Saccharobesus litoralis: one gene and its partner. The protein of the gene in region 1 interacts with the protein of each later gene in a pairwise test. Links are inferred from orthologs where the notes say so. Each region holds a gene or a part of one and is shown in the gene's direction. Other genes may lie near its edges. The genes, in order: uvrD and lpdA.

The links.
Region 2: the proteins of uvrD (region 1) and lpdA interact in binary tests that used the Escherichia coli proteins (3 or more experiments, as listed by UniProt). The link is inferred for Saccharobesus litoralis from one-to-one orthologs.

The regions. Positions count from the first base shown.
Region 1 is NZ_CP026604.1:2,297,996-2,314,206, forward strand. What follows is about bases 11,734-14,707. They hold uvrD (DNA helicase II), read left to right. Parts: upstream 11,734-12,120; coding sequence 12,121-14,295; downstream 14,296-14,707. Other genes in these bases: C2869_RS07970 (HAD-IA family hydrolase), read left to right, coding at 11,734-11,987. In the rest of the region: ppc (phosphoenolpyruvate carboxylase), read left to right, coding at 1-23; C2869_RS07915 (hypothetical protein), read right to left, coding at 84-317; aroE (shikimate dehydrogenase), read right to left, coding at 330-1,151; C2869_RS07925 (group II truncated hemoglobin), read left to right, coding at 1,326-1,748; C2869_RS07930 (ArsB/NhaD family transporter), read right to left, coding at 1,762-3,087; C2869_RS07940 (ParA family protein), read right to left, coding at 4,027-4,776; C2869_RS07945 (hypothetical protein), read right to left, coding at 4,832-5,014; C2869_RS07950 (DUF6351 family protein), read right to left, coding at 6,230-8,443; dapF (diaminopimelate epimerase), read left to right, coding at 8,809-9,639; C2869_RS07960 (DUF484 family protein), read left to right, coding at 9,636-10,328; tyrosine recombinase XerC, read left to right, coding at 10,356-11,255; more of C2869_RS07970, read left to right, coding at 11,289-11,733; C2869_RS07980 (TMEM165/GDT1 family protein), read left to right, coding at 14,788-15,060; C2869_RS07985 (response regulator), read left to right, coding at 15,813-16,211. UniProt on the Escherichia coli protein: A helicase with DNA-dependent ATPase activity. Unwinds DNA duplexes with 3'-5' polarity. Translocates on single-stranded DNA with 3'-5' polarity. Initiates unwinding more efficiently from a nicked substrate than double-stranded DNA.
Region 2 is NZ_CP026604.1:5,456,788-5,472,888, reverse strand. Bases 6,627-9,490 are described here. They hold lpdA (dihydrolipoyl dehydrogenase), read left to right. Parts: upstream 6,627-7,275; coding sequence 7,276-8,706; downstream 8,707-9,490. Other genes in these bases: C2869_RS20920 (PDC sensor domain-containing protein), read left to right, coding at 8,904-9,490; aceF (pyruvate dehydrogenase complex dihydrolipoyllysine-residue acetyltransferase), read left to right, coding at 6,627-7,057. Also shown: 1,6-anhydro-N-acetylmuramyl-L-alanine amidase AmpD, read left to right, coding at 1-236; beta-lactamase regulator AmpE, read left to right, coding at 364-1,209; pyruvate dehydrogenase complex transcriptional repressor PdhR, read left to right, coding at 1,510-2,271; aceE (pyruvate dehydrogenase (acetyl-transferring), homodimeric type), read left to right, coding at 2,423-5,092; more of aceF, read left to right, coding at 5,105-6,626; more of C2869_RS20920, read left to right, coding at 9,491-11,024; C2869_RS20915 (HIT domain-containing protein), read left to right, coding at 11,043-11,459; C2869_RS20910 (bifunctional aconitate hydratase 2/2-methylisocitrate dehydratase), read left to right, coding at 11,747-14,554; C2869_RS20905 (response regulator), read right to left, coding at 14,732-16,101. UniProt on the Escherichia coli protein: Lipoamide dehydrogenase is a component of the glycine cleavage system as well as of the alpha-ketoacid dehydrogenase complexes.

The DNA.
Region 1 (16,211 bases):
CTGGTATGCGTAATACGGGTTAATGTTTGATAGAGCTGAGCTAGCTATATACGTTAATTGGCAGGTGTAATACCTGCCCAACATTAATCAATAGTAATCTCATTGGAGTTTGGCTCGTTTTCATCGAGCCAGTCTTCAATTAACGCTTCAATATCAAATTGCAACATTGCCTTGTCGATTTCAGGATCCGTTTCTAGCAGTAATTCTTGGGCGATATTAAAGGTCAATGTCTGACCAGACAGCATACCGGTAACTTGCCAAACTCCGGTTTCCTGATTTAGGGTTAAGTCATCATTTAAGATAAAAGCTTGATTCATTTTTTAACCTTGCTACTGAGTGAGTTGATCACGCATTTCAGTTAATACTTTGCGTACATCAGGTTTTTTACCGTGCCAGATATAAAAGCTCTCCGCTGCCTGTCCAATTAACATACCTAAACCGTCAATTGCGGTTGCAACATTATTGTCTTTCGCCCACGTGACAAAGGTCGTGTCTTGATTTTTATAAGACATGTCGTAAGCAAATGTCTGACTATTAAAAATAGTTGCGGGAACAGGAGGTAATTCAAAAGTTAAGCTAGATGAGCTTGAATTAATAACCAAATCGTACCCTTGAGTTTCCAACTCATCAGCTTGTAAAGCGACTACATTACCAAACTGGCTAAACTTTTCAGCCAAAGCTTGCGCACGACTATGGGTTCGATTACACACAACAACTTGCTGTGGCTGACAATCTAATAAAGGTTTTAATACACCGCGAGCGGCACCGCCAGCACCAATTAATAAAATACGCGCGCCTTTTATCGGGGCTTTATGAATTGTCAGATCTAACACCAAACCTGGACCGTCTGTTGTATCACCATTGATAGTGCCATCGTCATTTAAGGTCAAGGTATTAACTGCCTCTGAAAGCTTGGCAAGCTCAGTAAGATTGTCAGCCATATCAAAAGCATCGCCTTTAAAGGGAGCTGTTACATTGGCACCTTTACCACCTTGACTGCGTAGCCGATCAACTGCGGCTTTAAACTCACCTATCTCAGCTAAACGCTTGTCATAATCAAGCTGCATATCAAATTGCGCAGCAAAAGCTTGATGAATTTGCGGAGATTTGGATTGCTCAATAGGGTTACCAAAAACAGTGTATTTATTCATAACTCACGAAAAGGCCAATAAAAATTTGCGGCTATTATACTCAATGCGATCCATGGCGCTGTACTTTTTTAAAACGAGTGTGCAAACGCGGCTATAAATGACGCTATTCATTTCATACAAGGTCGGTAAATCGATATAATAATTGTCAACGAATAATTAATTGATGGGTCCGCCATGCTGGGACTAAATAAGATTTTTGCAAAACGCCAAGATCCCACTTACCGCGCAACTTTGTATTTTAAAATTGGTGAAGAACAAGGCACACGAGCATTAGCAAACCGTTTCTACGATATTATGTTAACAGCGCCTGAAGCCGCAGAATTGTTAGCCATTCACCCTCAACCTATGGACTCTATTCGTGAACGTTTTTTTGAATTTTTATCAGGCTGGCTAGGCGGGCCGCCGTTATTTGAACAAAAATATGGCCACCCCAGACTAAGAGCGCGCCACCTTCCATTTGAGGTCAATCAAAGCATGATTGACCAATGGTTGTTCTGTATGAATAAAGCATTAGAAAAAGAAGTGAAAGACCTGCGGGCGCGCAAGGCAATCAAACAGGCAATCACTCCGTTAGCACAACATATGCTCAATTGTTAAACGGTTAAGTCAACTAAAGGTCAATAAACAAATAATCGTAGCCGAGCCATAAAAACAAGCTGCATATAATCAGGGTAATAAGCATGGCTGGAGTGCCTTTCTTTACCCATAACCCTGGCGTGATAGCAAGCTCGGGTTGCCCCTTGTTGCGCGCCAACCTTTCTGAGATAGTGACTATATAAACATTGGCGGTAGAGCCGATATGCGAGCCATTGCCGCCCATGCCTACACCCATTGCAAGCGCCCACCACATCACACTGACATTTACCCCTTCTTGTTGCAGCCCTGCAAGCACAGGGATCATAGCTGCAGTAAAAGGAATATTATCAATCAACGCTGATAGAATTGCCGCTACCCATAACAATATTAGTGCTGCGATTAATGGTTGCTCGACAATAATAGGCTTAAATTGCTGGCCTAATACCTGCAATAAACCTGAATGTTCAACCCCACCGATAACAATGAAAAGTGAAATAAAAAACATCAGCAAAGGGGTTTCTAAATGCTGAGTAACACCTTCAAGTTCAATATGCTTTGACATAAAAAGCAACAGAGTTAAACAAGCTGCCGCAACTAGCCAAGGTTGCCAACCAATATGGTGATGAAAAATAAACAACACCACCATAACAAACAGTACAAACAAGCACTTATGCCACAGTCTCTTGTTAGTAAAATGTACATCCTTTTGCTCAACAACAGCCGCAGTTTGGCTAAGCTCCTTAGCAAACAAAGATTTCATTGCTAATAAAATCCCCAGCCAAGCTAATAAAACAGGAGGCCCCATATGGATAATAAAAGTATTAAAATCAATACCCGCGACTGAACCTATCATCAAGTTAGGCGGATCACCAACCAAAGTTGCAACGCCTCCTGTATCAGACAATAATGCAGAAGCAAGTAAATAAGGAATAGGCGACACTTTCATACGTTGGCAAATCAAAATGATTAGTGGACCAAAAATAATCACAGTGGTGACATTATCCAACAACAAAGAAATAACCGTAACGGCCGTGCCTAATAGGACCAAAAGTTTAAATTGATGACCCCCACTGATGTTGGCCAGTGTATTTGCAAGGTGCTCAAAGCCTCCCGTACTGATCATAATTGATACTATGATCATCATAATGCCAAGTAAAAATACAACGTTCCAATCAATAGCGTCTATCGCTAAAGAAGGGGAATAAAAACCATAGATTTGACCCGCTACTATAATCGCTCCAGCGCCAGCCATAGCAAACTTAGCGCGATCAATACCGTGAAAATGTTCTGTAAAAATACCTAAAAAGGTGAAAATTAAAATTAACCCAGCAACGTACATGGGTTGTGTAAGTTCTAGCACAATTTTTTCCAAATTAAATACGGCAAATCACCCATCTTGTTATAACCGATGTTTTGTATTGCCTAAATGATCCATAGCAAACGAAATGTTTATTTCGCCTGCCTATTTTCTAACTAACCTAAACTCTGGTTAAGAATTGCGACGATGTTAATTTTTTATCATTAGTTTCAGTTAGTTAATGAGTTTTTGTAGCTAACATTCGTTATTTTATATTTCTGGAGAGAAGTTTGGGTCAAGGACAAAGATAATTGCTCCATGCATTATCTCCTTACCCTCCATCCATGGAGAGCAAGGCAAGTTTACGCGTCAATAGCTAGCCTATTGCAAGTAAACTTAACACCCAATTTTTTGCAATAGCTTGGCTCAAAGAGCCTCCAGAAAAGGATTTATTATCCAGAGTTGAGGTTAACTAATTTAGAGTAAGAGGTGGTGCGCGTATTAGCTGTTCAGCATCAACAGCACAAGAAAAAAGTGGAGAGTAAAATGAGGGAAAGTCGAAATAACTAGCTGAATGAAAAACAAGAAAATGTGCGTTTTTAGGCGCATCAGCGTCTTCGTAATCAGTATTGAATTCACTAATTGCATATTCATAAGCGCTTTCAACAGATACATTATCTATCGCCGTAAAAGCAAAAAGATTTACCAGTATAAGTAGAAGTGCTGCGAACTGACTAAACAAAATTTATCGATATACACACAGTGCTGAATACGTGCAGCATGCCACAATCGTGTTTAGCGGTAAATAGCTTTAAAATGAAGTTTGTGTAAACGCTCGAAGTCCTCTCTCTTTCGCTTAGATTCGCCCAGATTAGATTTGCTTAGAATAGTACGAACGTTACGAGCGAAGGGGATCTTGATTAACACGGCATGCTATCTCCGCCACCAAAGCAGAGGTTAAAATCAAAGACCTTCAATCTTAGATTTAACTATAACCGCTCATTAGCTTCCCTCAAGCAGATCGAAAACCTCGCGCCATAAACTACGATAGTGAATAAACGCGGATTTGTTAGAGGCAAATTCACCCAAGGGTAAACAATGTAGTCCCATTTTTTCTACATCTGAAGAAAATGGAATTGCGGCTTTGAGTAACCTTTTTTGAGTGTCTCGAAGGCGTGTCGATGAATCCTTATGCATAGCTTTAGCCCGCTGCACCATAGATAAATACGGCACGATATTTTTAACTGGTAATTCATGTTCTTGGAAAAATGAATTTAATTGTTCAAGCGTGCGTTCTGACAAAGTAGTCGGTATGACAGGAACCAAGATCATATCCGCAGCGTTAAACACGTTTTCAGACAACAGGCTAATTGTCGGAGGGCAATCAAGTATTATCAGGTCGTAATTTTTCTTAAAGCCTTTTAACACACGTTGCAGTCGTGTTTGGGCTTTTTTCATTCCGCTCAGGTTGATATCAAAAGATCGAAATGAAAGGTGGGCAGCTAATATATCAAGATTTTCAAACTCGGTAGATTTTACGTTTTTTAGTAAATTTTCGTATGCTTGAAAAAATCGCTCATCCCAAGCTTTCTTTTTTTGTTTAGCGCGAAAGTAAAATGTTGAAGCCCCTTGAGGATCCATATCGATCAACAAGGTCTTGACTCCCGCCTGAGCTGCAAACCAAGCCATATTGACAGAAGTAGCAGTTTTGCCAACACCGCCTTTCATGCTGTAGCACGCTAATATTTTCATACTTTATTCACCGCTAATTTATGTTGTAGCTCTTTTTAGGAAACGATACCAATCGTTATTCATTCAACTCAATTTCACCCGCAATAAACCTTTCAACCAATTGCTCAAGGATCTTTTGCACCGAAGTATCTTCTTCAATCGCTCTGATCTTTAACTGTTTTAATGTTTTGCTACGCAGTCGAAGCGAGGTATTTTTCTTACCGTCACCTACTTTTGTCCGCGCTTTCTCTTTAGGCATTACCCACCAGTCTCATTTATGACGTCATGAATTCACAATGAAAAGGTAGCAGCACTTTAATGAAATTCAAGTACAGCCAACTACCAACGAAATAAATCAAATATCAACGCTTATTAATAAAGAAAAAATAATAGAAAAACAAAAGATCAATCCTCAAAAATGGAAAAGTATTTTTAACAAAAACTCAATTTTAAGCATTAAAAAACAGAATATAGTTCGAACAAAAAACAATCTAACAAAAGAAGAAAACATGCTGAAAATAAACTAAAATAAAACTTTAAACATTTGAAAAAAAAGAAAATAATATAAAAATCATAATAAAATAAATAGTTCTAATTATGAGCAAAATAAAAATATTCACGATGAGAAATAAATACAATAAACAGTATTAAAAATACAAGTAAAATAATACGATCCTAAATTAAACAATCAACAACATACTTTATACAAAAATAAAAAACACCATATAAACACAATTTAGTTAAAAGTATACATATAACAATAAACAACACATGATGCGGGATATATAGGTTTTAAAAAAGTATGGCTACTGGGTTTAGTCAGCATATTCAAATGACTAGTACTGTTTCGATTTAATTTGGATTACCCGAAACACGGCTAGCTATTTTTGTAGGTCGACGCTCGCTTCAGGCGCCTACTTTTGGTGCCAGCAAGATAGATAGCAGGTACTTAGAATTTGCGAGGAACAAAATTCTGTAGTCTTGTTCTTTTGGGTAGAAAAGTTTGCAGGCTCAGCAAGCATAAATGCTCGCCCACAATAAGCAGAGCCTGTTGCAAGTTGCAAGTTGCAAGTTGCAACCAATCAAACAAACATTACGCCAACCTCAAAGAACGAAATTTACCCTTGTAGGTTCGAATAACACCGAAATGTCCGATTACGCGGATTTAACCACCGCCAGCGATGGTTAAATGATAATGGTTTGCAGGTGCTGAAAGCATAAATACTCGCCCATAAAAACTTGATACTTTAAAGCTGCTTATTTCACAAAAGTCATTAGATAGTCTTCTCGCTCAGGTCTTATGGTTCATTGTCGGCGCTTACTCGCCCCAATCACATAATAGAGCATATGCTCATGGGGTCTCGAAGCTTGACGGCTTCCCCTAAAACCTGATCGCTTTGACTAGATTAATGAAAAGGCTATATAGTTAGTTCACCAACCCATCCATACAGCACCTTTCACATTTTTAAGCCTATCAATTATTAACCGTTTGATTATCTACAAGCTCTAACATAGATAAGTTTAAGTCTCGCGGTTTAGCTTGATCACCTTGGGTAAAGTCACACACACCTAACGGGAATAGCGCTTTAAGTTGTGGCAATAAAGCTTGCACATCAAGCTCGCCATAAATGCCTTGTTGAACCGCCTGCTCTAGTGGGATCCTAGCACAATCAAACGTATTACCAGCCCAACGTCCTCCTGCTTGAATACGACTGGTTTTGTATACTTGATACGCTTGCTGGCATTGGCCTTTAGGTTTGGCGTTCCATTCACCATCCCAAACTTCATGACCACTGGCAATCACCTTACCCTGCTTATCAAAGCAAGTATCAACCGCTAGCTTAGGTTTGGCTTCGATTACCGACTGGCCAGCAAGTACGCCTTGCATCCATTCATCCATAACGGCAAAGCTAAGATCAATTGGGTCGTAATCTTCATCAGCAACCCATATCACTTGATGATGGCTATCACCTTGCCAATCTTGAATGCGTTGCCGAGATTGAAAACTTGCCGAAACGTGGTGCATATCGAGATCATTTTCTAAGTAATGGCGTACATCAAGAATAGGAATGTCCGCCATGCCAAGATATATTTGCCCATATCGATAAGCTTTTTCTACTGCGACATAATCAGTAGGGTGGCGAGACGAAGCGTGTTGTGGTTGTAACTCTGGCGTTACGTTGTGGTTGCCCCATAATGATAACCAAAATGGTTTATCCCAAATCGGGATACGAGCAATACGCTCTTTTTCCATCTCGTGTACAGGCTTCCAACTACCAATTTTTTGGTTAATATCAACAAATTGTTCAAAACTAATCTGATTTTTCTTCCAAGCTTCTAATCCATATTGGATCCCCTGGTTGCCCCAAACATGCCTTGCAAAACCTTGCTCATTTTCACCATATATATTGATAAGATCTTGCCAGTGATTCCAGTGATGGTTATCGACCACATCAGGCGAAAAATATTCACGTAACCAACCTTGTTTGGGGTTGTGAATAAACGCATACAAGCCAAACCAACCATTAATACATTCACTGTTACCATCAGGCAAGTTTGGCCACTGACCATTTAATATTTGATTAATAGGCTGAAAAATCGCACTGGGGTGTGGATCACCATTTTTAGCGACAAGACCATCAAGTAATGCTCGATTGTCCATGTTTTGCCAAGTGCTAGTGTCATCGGCACGGAAAGTGTAATAAGTATTGAGCAAGTCACAATCCATGGCATATAAGGTTTGCGATACCATATCTGGGTAAGAATAAAGTGGTAAAGCAGCATCAATCAGCCCAGGGGCGTTTTGCATCATTAAATATTGAGCTAATCCTCCACCCGAGCCGCCTATTCCTACGGTATATTCAGGTTTGCCGTATAAACTAATAAAGTTTCTTTTAACTCGACGAGCTGTATCTTCAGCCAATAACATATTATAAGTGTAAGACGTTCTATTGCCGCTCGAACTAATAACCGCATAACCTTGAGCCAATTGATCATTAAGACGTTCAAACATTTGATACTCTTTTAAACGCCCTTGACGAAAACCAATACCTGCACCGCCGCCAAACTGATAAATAAGTTTTTTATTCCATTGACTTTGAGCAAGCCGATCACCAATTTCTTCGGCTTTTATCGGCATCAAAATACCGTAAATAAAGCGATTGATCGTGCCGTATTCCAAACGCACTAAAAACTCTCCTGCCGCTAACGGTTGATCAAAACCGGCACTAATTTCTTGATAATTTTGCTGATTATCAACTTTGTAATAACGTAGGTTGGTTTTAATTAAGCAATCTTTGCTGTAGCCAATAATATCGGCTCGTGTTCGGCTCTCGCGCCCCAGCCCTTTAGGATATACAGGCGTTCCGTAACCTTGCAGATTATCAATTTCAGGTTGGCCAAAGCCTGATTCTTCGGTAAAACAAATAAATGGGTATTGTGCTTTACCTGAAAACAAACTCTGTACAGGACCTATCTCGCCTAAAGGTATAGGAAAAGCATAAGTTTCTTCAGGACGTGGGGTCAGGCGAATATGCTGTCGAGGTTTGAGTAAAAAGTTATCTTGTGCTGTCGCAACTTTATCAATACGTAAAGGATTACTGGGTTTAGTCGACATAAATGCCGAAATAAACACAATTGCAACTAAGGCAAAAATGGTTACTTTAAAACTACGGATAGCTGCCCGCATATAGCACCTCGCCAGTTATTTCAAATCAAGTTGAAAACTCGCTTCAGTCGGGCTGCTTTTAGAGTTTTAGTTATTGGCCACACCTAACTTGGGCTAGGTATTCAACACTTATATGGCTAATATTAGTTTAATTTTTATAAGTAATTTCAAAGAGTTGGCATCATACCAGTTAAGTTAATGATTTTTCTATTTTAAATTTTTTGGACTAAACAACAACTGGTTAGACCAGAATGAAATTAAAGCACATAAAACATAGCGCTTATTGACAAAGACAATAGTTAAAAAATTAATCCAAGCAAGCGATACACAAGCGCCAGAGATACGGGTACACTAGCTGCATTGATATACCCAGCTTATAGTGAACGATGCAGTTTACATTTTCAAAAATGCACGGTTTAGGTAATGATTTTGTCGTTTTAGACAATGTCAGCCAGTCTGTGTTTTTGTCACCAGAGCAAGTGACTAAACTTGCTGATCGTAATTTTGGTGTTGGCTTTGATCAATTATTGATTGTAGAGCCACCTTATTCACCTGATCTTGATTTTCACTACCGTATCTATAATTCGGATGGCAGTGAAGTCGAGCAATGTGGAAATGGCGCCCGCTGTTTTGCCCGTTTTGTCCGCTTAAAAGGCTTAACAAACAAAAACAAAATCAAGGTCAGTACCGCTAGCGGCAATATTATTTTGCATGTAGAACATGACGGTCGTATTACCGTTAACATGGGCGTACCTGAGCTTAACCCAGATAAAATACCATTCAAAGCGAACAAGGCTGAGAAAACTTATATTCTGCAGGCTGATGAACGTAACATTCTGTGCGGCGCAGTTTCTATGGGCAACCCACACTGTGTATTAACGGTTGACGATGTTGATAGCGCAGATGTCGAAAGCCTAGGCCCTATACTAGAAAGTCATGAGCGTTTTCCCAATAAAGCCAATATCGGTTTTATGCAGGTGGTTAATCCTGACCATATTCGCCTTAGAGTATTTGAGCGCGGAGCTGGAGAAACCTTAGCTTGTGGAACTGGCGCTTGTGCCGCAGTTGTCGTCGGCATATTACAAGGCAAATTGAACAACAATGTTAAGGTAGATCTACCTGGCGGCGAATTAACGATAAGATGGGCGGGTGAAGGACAACCTGTAAAAATGACAGGGCCAGCCCAACATGTATTCGATGGACAAATTAATATATGAGCGAGCAGCAACCAGAACTTCTCAAGCTAAATGAAGAAGACGTTTTACATTATTTAAAACAAAACCCGAATCTATTTGAACGTCACCCCGATGCGCTAGCAGAAATAAAAATACCTCATGCGCACAAAGGGTCTATTTCATTAATGGAGCGCCAGCAAGAAGTTCTTCGCCACAAAAACCAAGACATGGAAAAGCAGATCAAAGATCTGCTCAGTACAGCGAAACAAAACGAAAAAATTTACCGCGCGTTTGTCAATTTATACATGGCATTGTTGGAATGTCCTGATAGTCAAAAGTTACTTTACTTACTGCGCGCCATGCTACTCGATCAAATCGAGTTAGACGGTATTAAGCTCTGCTTATTCATAACAACCACTGATGAAAAAGCGCAAGACTTTGTTGAGCCACGCTCAAAGTTTTTAGACGTACTAGACGATCGTTTATCACGCGACACCTATTACTTTGGTCGATTAAAACAGCAAGAAATGGATCTGTTTTTTGAACCCGAAAAAGCCATAGGTTCAGTGTGTTTAATTCGACTAGGAGAACAAAAAGACTTAGGGATTTTAGCCTTTGGTAGTTGTGATGATAATCACTTCAGTCCAGATATGGACACAGTTTTTCTTGATCCCATGGTTAAACTCATCAATCGCTTTTTATTTGATTTTCAATCTGGTGAGCGCAGTTAACGCTCACCTTAAACCAACTAAACTCGCATGCCGTCCTTAGAAGAATTGCTCAACAATTACTGGCAATACTTACAAGCCGAAAGACGCTTATCAGTCCAAACTCTCAAAGCATATCAGAGCCAACTCGCGGCAATATTTAGCAAACAACCGATCAGGGATATAGCAGAAATCGATAATGGTTATGTACGAAAAGTGCTAGCCAATAGTAAAGCTTCAGGCTTAAGTCATTCAAGTATTCATTTACGCCTATCTGCCTTACGCTCTTTTTGTCAGTATTTAGTGAGACAAGACTTAATTGACCACAATCCAGCAAAAACAGTTAACGCCCCCAAGCAAGGTCGAAAGTTACCTAAAAACCTAGATATAGATGAAATTAATCAACTTCTCGAAACTGATGATGAACAACAAATATCGCAAAGAGATATTTGCATGATGGAGTTAATGTATGCCAGCGGTCTACGTATTAGCGAATTGATCAATCTAAATATTTCAGATGTCGATTTCAATACAACCCTGCTCAGGGTGACAGGTAAAGGTAACAAACAGCGCATAGTGCCATTTGGCAGCAAAGCAAAACAAGCAATGCAAGCTTGGCTAAAAGTACGCTTTGAAAGCAGTCAATCACCAAACAATGCCTTGTTTACGTCAATACATGGTAATCGCCTAAGCGTAAGACAATGCCGCGCACGAATGAAATTATGGGGACAAAAACAAGGTTTAAGCAAACACCTTAACCCACATAAGCTGCGCCATTCATTTGCTACGCACATGTTAGAAGGTAGCCAAGATTTAAGGGCCGTACAAGAACTTTTAGGCCACGAGAACCTTGCAACAACTCAGGTATATACCCATTTGGATTTTGAGCATCTTAGCAAAGTTTATGATCAAGCTCATCCTCGCGCTCGTAAATTACCAACGAAAAAGTAACAAGCAATATCTTAATAGCAAAACTAGGTTTTTATGATTTTCTACCGTTCGCCTAAGCCAATTAAAGCCATCAGTTTCGATCTTGATGATACACTTTACAACAACTACCCAACTATTATGGCCGCAGAGCAGGCGCTAATAATTCATTTACAGTCAGTCCACCCCAACCTCAAAAACATCACAAAAAGAGATATAGAATTAGTTAGAGAGCAAGTTTTATTAGAACAACCTAAACTTAGCTCGGATGTTACTTTACTGCGTAGACATTGGTTAGCTAAGCTTTTCAATAACCACAAAATACCAAATAGCGATAATCATATTGGGCCGACTTTTAGCACTTTTATGTTAGCTCGAAATCGAATCTCAATATCGCAAAAAACAATAACCTTTTTATCAAAACTAAAAAGTCGCGTTCCGCTTATTGCTATTTCAAATGGTAATCTTGATATTGAAACTACACCTTTGGCCAATTACTTCACTCTAAAGATGTTCGCAAATAGCGATAACAAGGCAAAGCCAGATCCGGCAATGTTTCTTTTGGCCAGCCAAAAATTAAGCATTCCTTGCGAGCATATTTTACATATTGGTGATCAGTTAAATACCGATGTATTAGGCGCCAAAAGAGCAGGATGCCAAGCGGCGTGGTTTGATCCTTATTCTGCTGTCAAACCCTATCCTGTGTTAGCCGATTTACAATTGCAGAGTTTGGATGAGTTACTCAATCTCGTTTAGCCTAAACTATACAATCATTATACAACTCGCTAGGCGTATATAACCTATAGCAAGGCAATGTTAGTCTTTACTGGCTCAATTGTCGTAAAACATGTATATTTAGCCAGTTATTTTTATTGACTCACGGTTTGCAATGGACGTTTCTTATTTAATCGACTCTCTTAACGACAAACAGCGCGATGCGGTTGCGGCACCTCAGCAATCAATGCTGGTACTGGCTGGTGCCGGTAGTGGTAAAACACGGGTTCTAGTGCATCGAATTGCTTGGTTAATGCAAGTCGAGAAAATCTCACCTTATGCCATTATGGCTGTCACCTTTACCAATAAGGCCGCAAATGAAATGCGTGGCCGTATTGAGTCGTTATTGCAAACCTCAGTCAACCATATGTGGATTGGTACTTTTCATGGTTTAGCCCATCGATTATTACGCTTGCATCATCAAGATGCGGGACTGCCTGAAGGCTTTCAAATTCTCGATGCTGATGATCAATTGCGTATGTTAAAGCGCATTATCAAAGCCATGGAGCTGGACGACAAAAAATGGCCTGCCAAAGAAGCAATGTGGTATATCAATGGTAAAAAAGACGAAGGATTACGCCCTAGTCACATTGAAACCTATAACGATCCTGTTGATAAAGTTTGGCTACAAATATACAAAAATTATCAAGATACCTGTGACCGAGGCGGATTAGTTGATTTTGCCGAGCTACTACTGCGAGCGCATGAGCTTTTCTTACGTCATCCACATTTACTGCGTCACTACCAAAACCGTTTTCAACATATCTTGGTTGACGAATTTCAAGATACCAACCGAATTCAGTATGCTTGGCTGCGGATCTTAGCGGCCAACCCTAACAGTAACATGATGATAGTCGGTGACGATGACCAATCCATTTACGGTTGGCGTGGCGCTAAAGTCGAAAACTTACAACACTTTTTACGTGATTTTCCTGAAGCCGAAACGATCCGCCTTGAACAAAATTATCGCTCGACAGGTACTATTCTCAAGGCGTCAAACCATCTAATTGCCCACAACACAGATCGTATGGGCAAGCAATTATGGACGGAAGCAGCCGAAGGCGAAAAAATCGGTTTGTATGCAGCTTTTAATGAATTAGATGAAGCCCGTTTTATTGTTGGCCGGATCAAAGAAGCCTTTGCCTCTGGCACCTCGTTAGCTCAACACGCCATATTGTACCGCTCTAACGCCCAGTCACGTGTATTGGAAGAAGCCTTAATCAGCGAACAAATTCCCTATAAAATTTACGGCGGCCTGCGCTTCTATGAGCGCCAAGAGATTAAAGATGCACTTGCCTACTTACGCTTAATTAACAATGCTCAAGATGATGCGGCGTTCGAACGGATCGTCAATACGCCAGCGCGTGGCATAGGCGAAAAGTCACTCGCTCAATTGCGTAGTTTTGCTCGTCAGGCCAGTGTCCCTTTATGGCATGCCGCCAAACAAATGTTAGATCAAGGGTTACTAAAAGGTCGCGCCGCAACTACGGTATCAGGCTTTATCAATTTAGTTGATAGTATTGCAGACGATATTAGCAATGTACCTTTGCATCGCCAGGCCGAAATCACCATCAAACAGTCTGGTTTAGAAAACATGTATCGAGCTGAAAAAGGCGAAAAAGCCCAAGCACGCCTAGAAAACTTAGGCGAATTAATTACGGCTTGTCGCAACTTTGAAAGCCCTGACGAAGCCTTATCAGAACTTAGCGCTTTCTTGTCACACGCGGCGTTGGAATCAGGTGAAAACCAAGCCACCAAAGATCAAGATGCCGTGCAAATGATGACCTTACATACCGCAAAGGGGTTAGAATTTGATACCGTATTTATGACGGGTGTCGAAGAAGGTATGTTCCCAAGCCAGCAATCCACGGAAGAATCAGGCCGCATGGAAGAAGAACGTCGCCTATGTTATGTTGGTATTACTCGTGCCATGCGTAAACTTTATATTAGTTATGCTGAATCTCGACGTTTATACGGCCGTGAAAATTACCATTCACCCAGTCGCTTTATTCGCGAGATCCCTGATGATTGTGTAGAAGAGATCCGCTTGCAAGCCAAGGTGACTAAACCTATGAGTCAAAACAGTCGCTTTAGTCACGCCAAAATCGAATCCGCTTTTGAAGAAACAGGCTTGTACGTTGGACAGCGAGTTGAGCATAGTAAGTTTGGTGAAGGCAATGTGCTTAATTACGAAGGCAGTGGTGCTCAATCTCGCGTGCAAGTCGCATTTGACGACGGGCAAACTAAATGGCTAGTCGCCGCTTATGCGCGATTGACGCCGCTAAACTAGTACTGTTTCCAGAAAGAAATGATCAGTTGAATCACTCGCATAATTTACTATCACTAGTGATGTTTTTAGCCATATTTAGATTAAATAAACAACTTCAGGCTGAGCTTGTCGAAGTCTTATTACTTTCTAATTTACCGACACTTCGACTGCTTCGCGCTCAGTGTGAAAGTGATCACCAATGTTTTCAACTAATCAAAATTAAATTGAAAAGGTACTAGTAGCTTAACTCAAAAGTTTTGAACTGTTGAATTTATGACCATTTGCTAAATTGTAGGGTCGATTTTACATCGACAAACCTTGTGTTAGCCGAAATAAATTCGTCCCTACAATGACCGGTCGCTTTTCTTGTTAGATTGCTAATAAAAACGGGCTCAACATGTCATAACTTTTGTGTCGCAGTACTATTACTTTTTCAACCTTTCGGCTTATTGGTTCGGGTCTACTGGCGAGAAGCAAAATTATTTTTCATTATCAATTTTTACGAGTCGTTTTATGGACTGGAAAATCTTCCTAACAATTTTTGTGTCTGTTTTTATTGCTGAGCTTGGCGATAAAACTCAACTTGCAACCATGCTTTTTGCCGCAGATAAAGAAGTGAGTAAATACACTGTTTTTCTGGCGGCAAGCGCCGCTTTAATCGCGGCAACAGCTATTGGCGTATTGGCTGGCTCTTTACTGTCTAACTATATTAATGAAAAAGTACTGCACATTATCGCAGGGCTTGGCTTTATTGTGATTGGTATCGTGACCTTAATTAAAGCCTAAGCTGGAAAACTATAGTCAAAGCGATCAGGTTTTAGGGGCAGCTTCCGCATCCTGCTCACGCTAAGTACTTACATCCAAATAAGCGACTCCATGAGCATATGCTCTACTAAGTAATTGGGGCTGCCGCTCTTAATGGAAGAAAGTGGATTTAGGTAGTAGGACGACGCAGGAGCCACAGGTTTCCTGTTCCAGACGAAACCTAAGTACTTACATCCCTGTCTCTTGATCACAAGTTTCAGAAGCGCTTTTTTCGGTCAATGGAGGTGAAGTTTTACCACCTAGGCTTAGGAAAATACCCTCGTCATCCTCGCACATGCGGGGATCCAGCGACTTTTGTTGGATAAACATAGTAAGGTTAAAGCAAAAGACACTGGGTTCCTGCCTGCATGGATGCAGGTACTTAGCGATAGCATGGATGCGGTAGCTGTGCCTTCGCAGGAAAGACGATACTTTTTTAAGTACTGAGTACTACCGCCTAGTAAAGTTTTTCTATCTACTTTTGGTCAATTTGTACTAATTAATATTTGTGTAGAAGAGACAGACTTACATCCATGTAAGCAAAGTCGAGAATAAGCGCTGACAATGAACCATAAGACCTGAGCGAGAAGACTATATATCAAATAGAATCAATTTCTATCTATTGTGCCAGCTAAGATTCTAAGTAATTTGTTGCTGTCTTCTATCTTAGTTGGCTATATTGACCTATAGCCATCGAAAGGTGAATTTCATTTACAAGTAAAAGAATTTTCAACGTGACAAATAAAAGACTACTGGCTGTAGAAGATAGCCGCCCCGTACTTAAACTTATCAAACATGTCGCCAAACGCGCTGGCTACGAAGTAGACGTTGCCGAAACATTAGCTCAAACAAAAGCCCTCATCAGTTCTGGCCAACAATATGAAATTGCCACCGTTGATTATGCCTTACCCGATGCGCCTGCTGGTGAAGCATTAACTTTCACGCTAGAGAGTGGCATTCCAAGTATTGTCATGACTGGCTCTATGTCTGATGAAGTACGAGATAAATTACTATCCCAGCCGATAGTCGATTATATTCCTAAAGAAACAACACAAGCACTCAACTACTTAGGCAAGTTACTTGTAAGATTACAACGAAACAAAAGTATAAAAGTGCTATTAGTAGACGATAGC
Region 2 (16,101 bases), 3.2 Mb from region 1 along the record:
GGCGAGAAAACTGCAATGACTTCTCGATAGGAATCGAAATGGAGGGCACAGATGATTTAGCTTATACCTCAGAGCAATACTCTGTATTAATTGCCGTAACGGATGCGATACAAAAAGCTTACCCTAAAGTGACTCATGAGCGTATTTGTGGGCATTGCGATATTGCACCAGGGCGCAAAACTGATCCTGGTAAGGCTTTTGATTGGCAGCGCTTTTTAAGCGCACTAGAAAAATAAATATAACTCAGCTTTATTTTTCATAAAGTTTTCAAGCGATTAAATATAACAGCCGTTATACTTGATAAAAATAAGTGTCCATCATGCGATGTGGCACAGACAATAGCAAGTTCATTAAGGATGCAAAATGATACTACTTAGCTTGTTTATCGTTATTCTACTTGAGCGTTCCCATTCATTGCTGGGTATTTGGCACTACACGCATTATTACCAAATGTATGCAGAAAAATTAACCGCCAAAATTAGTTTGGATGACGCCCCAAAAGCTAATCAAAATACTGTGCTGTGGATTTTACTGCCAGTCGCGGCTGTAGCTCTTGTCCAGTCTTGGTTAGGTAATTCCCTATTTGGCTTAACCTTTGCGGTATTCGTGTTATTTGTTTGTTTTGGTTGTCCTCAATATCGTAGCTGTTATAAGCAATATTTAGAAGCGGCTAATCGCGGCGACCTAGAAGCCTGTGATCTTTACGCGAATGAATTAGGTTTACGTCGTTGTCAGCAAGGCATGCCGCAAGAAAGTGTCGGTCAAACCTTAATTTGGTTGAACTATCGTTATTATTTGGCGGTGATTTTTTGGTTTGCTGTGCTTGGCCCATGCGGTGCAGTATTGTATGTTTTTGCTCGGCATTTAGCGGATCAAACCTGTCAAAATGAAAATCAGCAAGCGGTTAGTGAAGTGAGCCAACGTTTTATGTTGGTATTGGATTTTATACCTTCGCGCATTGCAGGGTTCGCCTATTTATTTGTTGGTAATTTTAGCCAAGCGTTAGGCATATGGTTGCAAGACTTAATTAAGCTCGAGATTGGTGCTCGTGAATTTGTGACGCGAGTTGCTGTTGCTGCGGAAGAAGTTGATGCACCAGAGCATGACTGCATTACTGAGCCTTGCTTGTTAGTTAAACTGGCCAAACGAGCTGTGCTATTTAGCGTGGCTTTAATTGCTGTGTTAAATTTGATGGGAATTATTAACTAACCCCCTCCTTGTTGTTGCATCTATTTCTTATTCTTAATTCTTAATTAGTGCCAAATATGATAAAAGGCGGGAGGACACACCCGCCTGAATTATTTTGGTTACTTACTGCCTAAGCATTTTTGCAGATTAATCCTGCAGTGTTTTTCTCATAAAACGTTCATAAAATGATCATCCGATCTGTTGACGAGAAATTTGGCATCGCCAAAATTATCAGCTATAGTATTGCGCATTAAATGGTAATACCAATTACCCGCTTGGCATTGATAGCTAATTATAATTTAAATAAGTCGTGTAAAAACCTTGAGTTTTCAGAGAGTTAAACAGCCAAAGTTGGCTGACGTGATACAAGAGCAACTGGAGTCTATGATTCTGGAAGGTAGCTTATTGCCTGGGCAAAAGTTACCTCCTGAGCGAGAACTTGCGGTGCAATTTGATGTTTCTCGCCCCTCTTTGCGTGAAGCCATTCAAAAACTTGAAGCCAAAGGTTTGGTTACACGTCGTCAAGGCGGTGGTACTTTTGTTAATGAAAACCTACAAAGTAGCCTTTCTGATCCTTTATTTGAATTAATGCTGGCTAAGCCTGAAAGCCAATTTGATTTATTAGAATTTCGCCATGCTTTAGAAGGTATTAGTGCTTATTACGCGGCATTGCGTGGCACCGATGCTGATTTTGAACGCATTAAGCAAAGTTTTGAAGCCATTATCTCCTGCAATGACAGTATGCAATCTGACCAGATTGAAGCCATTTTTGAATTTTTCCTAGCGATTGCTGAAGCGTCGCATAATCTGGTTATCTCTCATCTTGTTAATGCCATGGCGCCTTTGCTCAAACAAAGTATTGAGCGTAATTACCGAATTCTGACGTCCAAGCCGGATGTAGCCCGGCAGGTGAATGAAGATCGTGAGTCTATTATGAATGCGATTATTTCTGGCAACCCGATCCAAGCTAGAAATGCCTCGCATCATCATTTGGCTTATATAGAAGAAACCTTATTGCAGCTAGGTGCTGAAGACACGCGTAACCAACGCATGTTAAGGCGCTTGCAGCAAAACCTTAAATAGTTTGAATGAACAATTCTCAACAGCTGACTAATCAAGTACAGCATGGCTAAGTTTTTTATAAAGCCTTTAAGCTTATTGGAGAACTTAGCTTTGCTGTATCTGATTGAATTGGAAGTTGAGAATTCAACGCATAACAAATAAGGAATACCAGATGTCTGACATCCTTAACAAAGACGTCGATGCAATCGAAACCAATGATTGGATTGAATCGATAGAATCAGTTTTACAAAACGAAGGCCCAGAGCGTGCGCACTTCTTGATTGAGCAATTAATCGAGACGTCTCGTCGTAACGGTGCTCACATGCCATTTGATGCCACTACGGCTTATTCTAATACTATCCCTGTTGGCCAAGAGCCAGCTATGCCAGGTGATCGTGAATTAGAAGCGCGTATTCGTGCGGTTATCCGCTGGAACGCGATGATGATGGTTGTGCGTGCTTCTAAGAAAGATTTAGAGCTAGGCGGCCATATTTCGTCTTTCCAATCGTCAGCTATGTTGTACGATATTGGTTTTAACCACTTTTTCCGTGCTCCAAATGAAAAAGACGGCGGCGACTTAGTTTATTTCCAAGGTCATATCTCACCTGGTATCTATGCGCGTTCTTTCGTTGAAGGTCGTTTATCTGAAGAACAATTAGATAACTTCCGTCAAGAAGCCTTTGCTGATGGCCTATCTTCTTACCCACATCCGAAATTGATGCCTGATTATTGGCAGTTCCCGACGGTATCTATGGGTCTAGGTCCAATGCAAGCTATTTACATGGCTCGCTTCTTGAAGTACTTAACTGATCGTGGTTTAAAAGACTGCTCAGAGCAAACGGTATACTGTTACTTAGGTGATGGTGAGATTGATGAGCCAGAATCATTAGGTGCTATCGGTCTTGCTTCACGTGAAGAGTTAGACAACTTAGTCTTTATCGTTAACTGTAACTTACAGCGTCTTGATGGTCCTGTACGTGGTAACGGTAAAATCATCCAAGAATTAGAAGGCACTTTCCGTGGTGCTGGTTGGGATGTGACTAAAGTCGTTTGGGGTCGTTACTGGGATGCACTTCTTCAGAAAGACACGACTGGCTTACTACAACAGTTAATGGATGAAACCGTTGACGGTGAATACCAAAACTTTAAAGCTAAGGGCGGCGCTTATACGCGTGAGCATTTCTTCGGTAAATACCCAGAGCTTAAAGAAATGGTAGCTAATATGTCTGATGAAGACATTTGGCGTTTAAACCGTGGTGGTCACGATCCACAAAAAGTTTACGCAGCCTACGCTAAAGCGAAAGCGACTAAAGGTCGTCCAAGCGTTATTTTAGCTAAAACCGTTAAAGGTTACGGTATGGGTGATGCAGCTGAAGGTAAGAATATTGCGCACGGCGTTAAGAAGATGGATTTAGATGCAATCCGTCATATGCGTGATCGTTTCAATGTTCCAGTTTCAGATGAAGATTTAGAAAAATTACCATACTACCGCTTCCCTGAAGACAGTGCTGAATACAAGTACATGATGGGTCGTCGTGAAGCACTTGGTGGTGTTATGCCAGTGCGTCGTGAAAATTCTTCAGTTGAACTACAAGTTCCTCAGTTAGACGCTTTCAAGGCGACTACTGACGGTTCTAAAGGTCGTGAAATTTCAACGACTATGGCGTTTGTTCGTGTTTTAACTGCATTGTTAAAAGATAAGCAAATCGGTAAGAACATTGTTCCTATTATTCCTGATGAAGCACGTACTTTCGGTATGGAAGGTTTGTTCCGTCAAGTTGGTATTTACGCTCACGAAGGGCAAAAATACACGCCACAAGATGCTGACCAAGTTGCTTACTATCGTGAAGACAAGAAAGGTCAAGTATTACAAGAAGGTATTAACGAACTCGGTTCAATGGCTTCTTGGGTATCTGCAGCGACTTCATACTCGCATGCTGACTTACCAATGATCCCATTCTACATCTACTACTCAATGTTTGGTTTCCAACGTGTTGGTGACTTAGTTTGGGCGGCAGGTGATTTACAAGCACGTGGTTTCTTAATTGGTGGTACTGCTGGTCGTACAACACTTAACGGTGAAGGTCTACAGCACGAAGATGGTCACTCGCACTTACACTTTGGTACGGTTCCTAACTGTATTACTTATGACCCAACTTATGGTTATGAGATCGCAGTTATCGTTCAAGACGGTATCAAGCGTATGTACCAAGACAACGAGAATATCTTCTACTACCTAACTGTAATGAACGAAAACTACGTTCAATTACCTATGCCTGAAGGCGTAGAAGAAGGTATTAAGAAGGGTATCTACAAGCTTGAAGCGGTTGCGGCTAAGAAGCCTACAGCAAACGTTAACTTATTATCTTCTGGCGTTATTCTTGAGCGTGCGCGTGCAGCTGCACAAATTCTTGCTGAAGATTACGGCATTAGCTCAGACGTTTATTCTGCAACTTCATTCAATGAATTAGCGCGTGACGGTTTAGATTGTGAGCGTTGGAACATGCTTCACCCAGAAGCTGAAGAAAAAGTGCCATATGTAACTGAAGTACTTAAAGATGCTGCGGGTCCAGTTATTGCGGTAACTGACTACATGAAGCAATACGCTGATCAAATCCGTGGTTTTGTACCAACTGATTACCGTGTATTAGGTACTGATGGTTTCGGTCGTTCAGACAGCCGTGAAAACCTACGTACTCACTTCGAAGTTAACGAATACTACATTGTAGTTGCAGCGTTATACGAATTAGCTAAGCGTGGCGAAATTGAGAAGAAAGTCGTTGCGGAAGCAATTGCTAAGTTCAATATCGATGCAGATAAACTTAACCCACTTTACGCGTAATAGGGGAAAGGAATAATGGCAATTAAAGACGTTTTAGTCCCTGATGTGGGCGGTGATGAAGTAGAAGTTATCGAACTTTGTGTCGCTGCTGGCGACACTGTTGAAGCTGAAGATTCACTGATCACTGTTGAAAGCGATAAAGCTTCAATGGATATTCCAGCGCCTTTCGCTGGAACGGTAAAAGAAATTAAAGTAGCAGTTGGCGATAAAGTATCTGAAGGTACTTTAATCGTAACAGTTGAAGATGCATCTGGCGCAGAAGAAGCACCTGCGGCACAAGCGCCAGCGGCTGAAGCACCTGCAGCGGAAGCAGCGCCAGCTCCGGCTGCCGCTCCTGCAGCTAGCGCGACAATCGAAGTCACAGTGCCTGATATCGGTGGCGATACTGATGTTGAAGTTATCGAAGTATTGGTTGCTGTTGGTGACGAAGTTTCTGCAGAAGATGGCCTTATCACGTTAGAAACTGATAAAGCGACTATGGATGTTCCATGTCCTGCTGACGGTGTAGTTAAAGAGCTTAAAATTGCAGTTGGCGACAAAGCTTCTGAAGGTACGCTGGTATGTATTCTTGAGACAGCAGGCGGTGCTGCTGAAGCACCTGCGGCACAAGCACCTACAGCACAAGCACCAGCTGTTGAAGCAGCCCCTGCAGCAGCGGCTCCAGCTGCTGCGAGTGAGTTAGTTGATATCGCTGTTCCGGACATTGGTGAAGATGGTGAAGTTGACGTTATCGAAGTTTTAGTCGCTGTTGGTGATGAAATCGCTGAAGAAGACGGTTTAATTACGTTAGAAACTGATAAAGCGACTATGGACGTACCTTCTTCACACGCCGGTGTGGTAAAAGAGGTTTATGTTAGTACTGGCGATAAAGTTAAAAAAGGCAGCTTAGTTGTTAAAGTTGAAGCTAAAGGTGCAGCGCCTGCTGCGGCTCCAGCTCCAGCGGCAAGTGCGCCAGCACCAGCTGCTCAAGCACCAAGCGCAGCGCCAGCAAAACCTGCGCCTACCGCTAACGTTGAACCAGCTAAACCAAGCAAGAACGTGCATGCTTCTCCATCTGTTCGTCGTACCGCACGCGAATTTGGCGTTGATTTAAGCTTAGTGCCAGCAACCGGTCGTAAAGGTCGTATTCTTAAAGAAGACGTACAAAACTGGGTTAAAGCTGAACTAGCTAAGCCGAAAGCGGCGGCGGGTTCTGCTTCAGGTCCGATCCCTGAAAATGTGCTTGAGATCGTGCCAGTTAAACCAGTTGACCACAGCAAGTTTGGTGAAATTGAAGTTAAAGAACTAGGTCGTATTCAAAAGATCTCTGGTCCTTTCTTACACCGCAACTGGGCGACTATCCCTCACGTTACGCAATTCGACGAAGCGGATATCACAGAATTAGAAGCGTTCCGTAAAGAGCAAAATGCTTACCATGCTAAGAAGCAAACTGGCTTGAAGATCACGCCACTTGTTTTCGTTATGAAAGCAGTAGCCAAAGCGTTAGAGAAATTCCCTAACTTCAACTCTTCTCTTTCAGATGATGGTAACAGCTTAATCCTTAAGAAGTTCATCAATATCGGTATAGCAGTAGCAACACCGGGTGGCTTAGTGGTTCCAGTCATCAAAGATGTCAACAAAAAAGGTATTGAAGAGCTTTCTGAAGAGTTAATTGTAACTTCTAAGAAAGCGCGTGATGGCAAGCTTAAAGCGGCTGATATGCAAGGTGGTACTTTCACTATCTCTAGCTTAGGTGGCATTGGTGGTACTGCATTTACACCAATCGTTAATGCACCAGAAGTTGGTATCTTAGGTGTTTCTAAGTCTGACTTTAAACCTAAGTGGAATGGTAAAGAGTTTGAACCACGCTTAATGGTTCCACTTTCATTATCTTACGATCACCGCGTGATCGATGGTGCTGAAGGTGCTGCATTCTCAACTGAGATTGCCAACAACCTTACTGATTTACGTCGCTTGGTTCTGTAAGTTGCCTTGAGCGCAGCGAAACGCAACATTTGATGGTTCATTGAATGTTGCGGTGTGATTCGCTTCGCTCATGACACCCTACAAATAAAACGAATAGCGGCTACAAATTGTATGAATGGTAAATTAGCTATTCATACAAGAAATGAATAATTAGATTGGGTAGAATTTGGACTATCATTTGTCGTCTACTCAACACAGAAATGGAACATGAGGATCTCATGAGCAATACAGTTAAAACTCAAGTAGTTGTACTAGGTTCTGGCCCTGGTGGTTACTCTGCAGCTTTCCGTGCTGCTGACTTAGGCTTAGACGTTGTACTAGTAGAACGTTTCAGCACTTTAGGTGGTGTTTGTCTAAACGTGGGTTGTATCCCTTCAAAAGCTTTATTACATGTTGCTAAGCACTTAGTTGATGCGCAAAACATGGAACATGAAGGTGTTAAATTCGGTAAGCCTGAAGTTGATATCGACACGTTACGCGCTCACAAAAACAAAGTTATTAGCCAATTAACTGGCGGCTTAGGTGGCATGGCGAAAATGCGTAAAGTTAACGTGGTTAACGGTTACGGTAAATTCACTGGTGCTAACACTTTAGCGGTTGAAGCTGAAGATGGTTCAGTAACAGAAGTGACTTTCGACAACGCGATTATCGCTGCTGGTTCTAAGCCTGTTAAATTACCTTTCATTCCACATGAAGATGCACGTATCTGGGATTCTACAGACGCATTAGAAATGCCATTTATTCCTGAGAACATGCTTATCTTAGGTGGTGGTATCATCGGTTTAGAAATGGGTTCAGTTTACAGTGCTCTAGGCGCTAAAATTGACGTAGTTGAGTTTATGGATCAACTTATCCCAGCTGCTGATAAAGACATCATTAAGTCTTTCACTAAGTCTATTAGCAAGAAGTTCGAAAACATTATGCTAGAGACTAAAGTGATTGCGGTTGAAGCGAAAGAAGATGGTATCTACGTTTCTTTCGAAGGCAAGAAAGCGCCTGCTGAGCCAGTTAAATACGATGCTGTATTAGTAGCTGTTGGCCGTACGCCAAACGGTGGTTTAATTGACGCTGATAAAGCCGGTGTTGAAGTAACTGATCGTGGTTTCATTAACGTTGATAACCAGTTACGCACTAACGTACCACATATCTTCGCTATCGGTGACTTAGTCGGTCAACCTATGTTAGCGCACAAAGCGGTACACGAAGCACACGTAGCTGCTGAAGTTATTGCTGGTAAGAAGCACTTCTTCGAGCCAAAAGTTATCCCATCAATTGCTTACACTGATCCAGAAGTCGCATGGGCGGGTTTAACTGAAAAAGAAGCAAAAGAGCAAGGTATCAAGTACGAAACTGCTATCTTCCCTTGGGCTGCTTCTGGTCGTGCGATTGCGTCAAATGCAACTGACGGTTTCACTAAATTAATCTTCGATAAAGAAAACGACAGATTATTAGGTGGTGCTATGGTTGGTAGCAATGCTGGTGAGCTACTAGGTGAAATCTGTTTAGGTATCGAAATGGGTGCTGATGCAGAAGACTTAGCCTTAACTATCCACGCTCACCCAACACTTCACGAGTCAGTTGGTTTAGCGGCAGAGGTTTATGAAGGTTCTATCACTGACCTACCAAATGCTAAAGCTAAGAAAAAATAAGTTTTAGTTAAAAAATTTGAAAACCCGCACTAGCTTGCTATTGCGGGTTTTTTTATGCCAATTTGTTAGCAAATGTGTACGTCAGTTTTGAGGCTAAGGCTAATTAGCTGTATTATCGCGCCATATTCCTTAATTGCTGCATAGTGGCATTGTAGTCTGCTATTTAGTGAAAAATTATATTTTGATTTGGTCCCGAAATGAGTGGCGTAGAAATTTGTAAACAAGTACGTTTTTGGAAGCTTAGCTTATTGATTTTAGCTTTTGTTGGCTTGATAAATACAGCTTATATCATTTTTGATTTAATCCAAGAGCATAAAGCTTTTCAAGTATCAACCCGCCTAAAGGTACAAGAGCAAACCGTTGCCGCCGCCAAAGAAATTGGCGAAAACCTCGCGGTTATTATGCGTAGCGTTGACGATTTTGCTGACGATATTACGCAGTTAGAAAACAAAGCCTACGCCCATGCATTACTCAAACATAAGTTTGAGAATGACCACAACTTATATTCTTTAAATGTTACTTTTGAGCCTTATTGGCTCGATGCTGATGTTGAGTATGTCAGCCCTTATTACGAGCGCTTAACCGGACCAACGCAGTTTTTCAATTTAACCGATTATGATCAACGTGAAGTAGAATTTAGTTGGTTTTATCGACCTATGGAAGAAGGGCCTATTTGGACAGAGCCTTATTATGAGCCGAAAAATGATGTCTTGATGACGACTTATTCCGTGCCTTTTTATGCGTCGACAGAGGCGCGCGAACAAGGAAAGTTACCTATTGGTGTTGTACCGTCGGATATTGGTCTTGATCATTTAACTACGGCGCTAAAAACCTTGAAGTTAGGCATGAGTGGCTACGGTATGATCTTCTCGCAAGATCAGAATTTAATATCACACCCAATATTTAGCTATGTACGCGATGCTGAAACCTATCAGTCTTTAGCTGAAAAGCCTGAGTTTTCATTTTTACCCAAAATTAGCCAATGTTTAGACGCTGATACGTTTTACCGTTTTTACAATGGTGAAACTATGAATCGTGACGAAGACTTTGCCGCTTGTACTAAGATCCCTTACACCAACTGGACGTTGATCACATTAATGTCGGCAGACATGTTTGAGGTTAATCGTGACGTTTTGCGTCAAGATTATATGAAAGCCTTGGCGTGGGGAATTTTCACCTTACTGGTTTTTGTGGTGGCGGTTACAGGAGCTAATCGTTTAAAAGATTTGAGTTGGCACTTCACTATAATGGCCTCGTTATTACTGACTGTTGGTACTGTTAGTATTTGGGTGTTGGCACGCAGTTATTACGCTATTGATGTCGAAAATTCCGTATCAATTGCTAATGTAGCGCAGCGCGAAGCGTTTAAAGAAAGCTACACCCATAAATCAAAAGACTTGCATTTGGATGATCCTATTTTTGTTCCGACTGGCATGATGATTGAGTCGTTAGAGTTTATTACCGCAAACAACGTACAAATTACAGGGCATATTTGGCAAAAGTTTTTGCCAGAGTGGCAGGGCATAGTCCAGCAGAAAATTGTATTCCCAGAGGCGATAGAGTCTAAAATTGAAGAGGCTTATCGTCGTAAATCGAAATTAGGTGAGCAACTAGTGGGATGGCGCTTTAATGTGGTCGTTCGTCAGTCATTTGACTATAGCAAATACCCGTTTGATCATAAAAATGTTTGGATCCGTTTATGGCCAGGGCAATTTGCCGGCAATGTTGTGTTGGTGCCTGATTTAGAGTCATACGAGCAACTGAGCCCAGTCACAAATCCGGCGATTGTGGAAGATATAGTGCTCAATGAGTGGCAGTTAAAAGAGAGCCAATACAAGTATATTTTCCATCATTACAATGGCAACTTTGGTGATAATGCCAACCAAACTCAAGATGCATTACCTGAGCTTTATTACAACATTAATATTGAACGGGCGTTTATTAGCCCATTTGTTACCACGTTATTGCCTGTAGTTGTGATTGTCGGATTACTGTTTGCCGCGGTGATCAGCATGGCCTATTCGCAATATGATGAATATCGTAACAATGCCACAGCCATTATTTTTACTATTTTGCTTGCCCATTACAGTATCCGTGAGCGCCTTTCTATTTCAGAAGTGGTGTACTTTGAGTTCTTCTATTTCTTGCTGTACATCATTATTTCGGTGTTTCTGGTGATAGGTCATCAATTTTATAAAGCGAAAGCAGAAGGTGAGCAGAACCTGTTTACTTATGATAATAATAAAATATCTTGTCTTTGGTATTGGCCTATTATTACTGGTGCTATATTTATCATGACAATGATCACATATTATTAAAATCAAAAGACAAACAAGATGTTAAAAGAATTCTCGTTAGATCCTCGCTTACAAGCCGATTGTTTTACAGTCGCTGAATTAGAATTGAGTAAGCTGTTATTGTTGGATAACAGTCAGGTGCCTTGGTTAATTTTAGTGCCTAAGGTTGCGGATGTTGCGGAGATCACGGATCTCAATCCAAATCAGCAAACTCAGTTGTTGGCAGAAATTAATCTAGTTTCATCGGTTGTACAAGATGCCTTTAGCCCAGATAAACTCAATGTCGCAGCAATTGGTAACGTAGTTAATCAGTTGCATGTGCACATTATTGGCCGTTATCACACCGATCCTGTTTGGCCGTCGCCTGTATGGGGTAATTTACAAGATGAGCCCTATCATGAAGATGAACTGGCTATTCGATTAAATACCATCCGCTCAGCTCTAGTCGCGTCATAAGTTTAAAATTAGGAGTTGATTGCATTACCCCGTTTTATATCTTGGCTATAGCTTATCACTCAAGGTTATGACGGGTATCACCTTAAGTTTTTCAACACTAGGCTGCAAAAACACTACCTATCCCTTATACTTTGAAAAATTTTTTGTGTCGGTAGTGTTAGCTGCTTGTCACGCACACAAATTGAGCAGAATTTTTATTCACTGTGATAACGCCCAGCTCTTAAAAATGCTTATCACGTGAACCAATAAAGATTTATTATCATTATTATTCGCCCGGAGATTATTCTATGAGTCTATATCAAGAATATATGGCTGAAATCGAGACCCGTAAAACGGAACTTGGTTTAAACCCTAAGCCGATTGATAGCGCTGAATTGCTATCTGAAATTATTGCCCAAATTAAAGATACAGCTAACGAGTATCGTCAAGACTCGTTGAAATTCTTTATTTACAATACGCTTCCAGGTACAACAAGTGCTGCGGGCGTTAAAGCTGCTTTCTTAAAAGACATCATTTTAGGTAAAGAAGTAGTTGCTGAAATTTCAGTTGAGTTTGCATTTGAATTGCTTTCTCACATGAAAGGTGGTCCTTCAATCGAAGTATTACTTGATTTAGTTATCGACGGCACAGACGCAGACATCGCTAAGCAAGCTGCTGAAGTTTTAAAAACTCAAGTCTTCTTATACGAAGCAGACACTGACAGATTAAAAGCAGCTTTCGAAAAAGGTTGCCCAATCTGTAAAGACATCTTAGAAAGCTTCGCTCAAGCTGAATTCTTCACTAAGCTGCCAGAAGTTCAAGAAAAAATTGAAGTTGTTACATACATCGCAGGTGTAGGTGATATCTCAACTGACTTATTATCACCTGGTCACCAGTCACACTCTCGTGCAGACCGTGAATTACATGGCCAATGTATGATCACACCTGAAGCGCAACAAGAAATCGTTGCCTTACAGAAGAAGCACCCTAACGCGAAAGTTATGCTTATCGCTGAAAAAGGCACTATGGGTGTTGGTTCATCACGTATGTCTGGTGTTAACAACGTTGCATTATGGGCGGGTAAACAAGCTTCTCCATATGTTCCATTCATCAACATCGCTCCTGTTGTTGCCGGTACTAACGGTATCGCGCCAATCTTCTTAACTACCGTTGATGTAACTGGTGGTATTGGTCTTGACCTTAAAAACTGGGTTAAGAAAACCGACGAAGCGGGTAATGTTGTTACTGATGCTAACGGCGACCCAGTATTAGAAGAAGCATACTCAGTTGAGACGGGTACTGTTTTAACTATCGATACTAAAGCTAAGAAGTTATACAAAGGCGACGAAGAGTTAGTTGACGTTGCTGCTGCATTTACTCCACAAAAGCTTGAGTTCATGAAAGCAGGTGGTTCTTACGCGGTTGTATTCGGTAAGAAATTACAAACATTTGCTGCTGAAACTTTGGGTGTTGAAGCACCAGTGGTTTACGCACCATCTAAAGAAATTTCACACGAAGGTCAAGGTTTAACCGCAGTTGAGAAAATCTTCAACAATAACGCTGTAGGTGTTGCTTCAGACACGCCTTTACACGCAGGTTCTAACGTTCGTGTAAAAGTTAACATCGTTGGTTCACAGGACACGACTGGTCCTATGACTGCCCAAGAGTTAGAAGCTATGGCGGCTTCTACTATTTCTCCTTCGGTTGACGGTGCATACCAATCAGGTTGTCACACTGCGTCAGTATGGGATGCTAAAGCACAAGCTAACATTCCTAAGTTAATGGCATTCATGAATAAGTTCGGTCTTATCACTGCTCGTGACCCGAAAGGTGTTTACCACTCAATGACTGACGTTATTCACAAAGTATTGAATGACATCACAGTTGATGACCGCGCTATCATTATCGGTGGTGACTCACATACGCGTATGTCTAAAGGTGTCGCATTCGGTGCTGACTCTGGTACGGTTGCAACTGCACTTGCAACTGGTGAAGCTGCTATGCCAATCCCTGATTCAGTTAAAGTTACCTTTAAAGGTAAAATGGCTGATCACATGGACTTCCGTGATATCGTACATGCAACTCAAGCTCAAATGCTTAAGCAGTTTGGCGGTGAGAACGTATTCCAAGGTCGCGTAATTGAAGTTCACATTGGTACTTTATTAGCAGACCAAGCGTTCACGTTCACTGACTGGACAGCTGAAATGAAAGCTAAAGCGTCTGTTTGTATTTCAAACGATGCTACATTAATCGAGTCTATCGAGTTGGCTAAGAGCCGTATCCAAATCATGATCGACAAGGGTATGGATAACGAAGCAGGCATGTTAGCCGGCTTAATTAAGTTAGCTGACGAGCGTATTGCTGGTATCAAGTCTGGTGAGCAACCAGCATTGGCACCAGATGACAACGCTAAGTACTACGCAGAAGTTGTGGTTGACTTAGACGCTATCACTGAGCCAATGATTGCTGACCCTGATGTAAACAACGAAGATATTTCTAAGCGTTACACGCACGATGTTATTCGCCCTGTTTCATACTACGATGGTCGTCCAGTAGATTTAGGTTTCGTTGGTTCTTGTATGGTTCACAAAGGTGACATGCAAATCATCGCGCAAATGTTCCGTAACTTAGAAAAGCAAAACGGTTCTATCGAATTCAAAGCACCATTAGTTGTTGCGCCACCAACATACAACATTGTTGATGAGTTAAAAGCTGAAGGTGACTGGGAGATTTTAGAGAAGTACTCAGGTTTCGTATTTGACGACGAAAACCCGAAAGGTGCTGCGCGTAAGACTTACGAAAACATCTTATACTTAGAACGCCCAGGCTGTAACTTATGTATGGGTAACCAAGAAAAAGCGGAACCAGGTGACACTGTATTAGCGACTTCAACTCGTCTTTTCCAAGGTCGTGTTGTAGCTGACTCTGCAGAGAAGAAAGGTGAATCTTTACTTGGTTCAACGCCATTAGTTGTTCTTTCTACCGTATTAGGTCGTTTCCCAACGACTGAAGAATACAAAGCTGCAGTAGAAGGCATCGACTTAACTAAGTTCGAGCCACCTAAAGAAGCGATGACAACTAAGTTTGGTCAAGCTATTCCAGCTCAGCGTGTATAAGCTTGATTTGAAAAACAGTTTATAATTTTCTGTTTTGATAAAGTTTAAATCCCCATCGTTTGTTAAACGATGGGGATTTTTTATTTGTGCTACTTTGTTTTTATCCCCAGCTTTATTCCCCCAACCTTTATGCGCTAAATGTCGCAAAGCAATATCGCGAAGATCATTCATTTTTATTCAGGCGTGATCGAGCTTATTGGCCCAAAGCGTTAGCTTGTCTTGTAAATCTTTCGCGTTAAGCGGTTTGGTTAAATAGTCATTCATACCGGCATTTAGGCACTTTTCTTTATCGCCTTTCATAGCATTGGCTGTTAGTGCAATGATGATGACATTTTTATTGGCGTCACCAGCTTTTCCTAATCTAATGGCTTGTGTTGCTTCGTAGCCGTCCATTTCTGGCATTTGGCAATCCATAAGTATCAATGTGTAGCTGTTATGCTCAATTGCCTTGATTGCCTCGACGCCATTTTCCACAGTATCACAATCTAGTTCTAAGTTTTGCAGCATGGCTTGCACCACAGATTGGTTAACGAAGTTATCTTCTACTAACAGTAAACGTAAATTTTGCGGCCAAGTGTACTGTGTTGTAATGCAGTCTGGTGGTGTGTCTAATTCACTATTATTAGAGGAGTTTAGTGTGGTGTTGAAGGAGATGTTAACGGACGCTTTCAAGTTTGAATTTAATACGATAGATAAGGCATCGAATAAATCAGATGGTGTAGCGGGTTTAGAAAAGTGAGCATCAAATCCCATTGCAGCATAATGGCTAGTATCTCCTTGATTTAGTATTGGGGTCATGAGCACCAATTTTAAATCATCTAAATTAGGGTTTTGTTTTAGTAACTTACCGAGTTCAGCGCCGTCGATATTGGGCATCTGCAAATTGATAAAGGCGACTTGAAACCCTTGTTCGTGGGCAACAATATCTAAACAGGCTTGGGCGCTATTAGCCTGTGTTACTTTTGCTCCCCACGCTTCGAGTTGTTTAGCTATAGCGCCTCGACTGGTATCGTGATCGTCTACCACTAAAATGGAAACAAGGTTAAAGTCAGTATTCGGGCTTTGAATTTTAGAGTTGGCGCTTTTTTCTAATGGTATGCTGAAGGTAAATTGACTGCCTTGGCCTACTTGGCTTGTTACCGAAATATCGCCGCCCATTAATTGACATAGCTGTTTTACAATTGATAAGCCTAACCCTGTTCCGCCATATTTGCGCGTGGTTGAAGCGTCAACTTGTGTAAATGAAGAAAATATACTGGATTGTTTTTGGCTATCTATACCGATACCCGTATCAGACACACAGCATTTGAAAATAAAGCTTTGCGCTGTTTCCTTAATGACTTCTGCGCGGATGACAATTTCACCTTGCTCGGTAAATTTGATGGCGTTGCCCACTAAGTTATTTAATATTTGGCGCAGTCGCCCTTGATCGCCTTTTACTATGGGGTGACGGATCTCTTGTATATCTAATACTAATTCGATGCCTTTTGCTTGCACTCGTTCCGCTATCGTATCGGTAAATTCTCCTATGACGATCACTAAGTTAA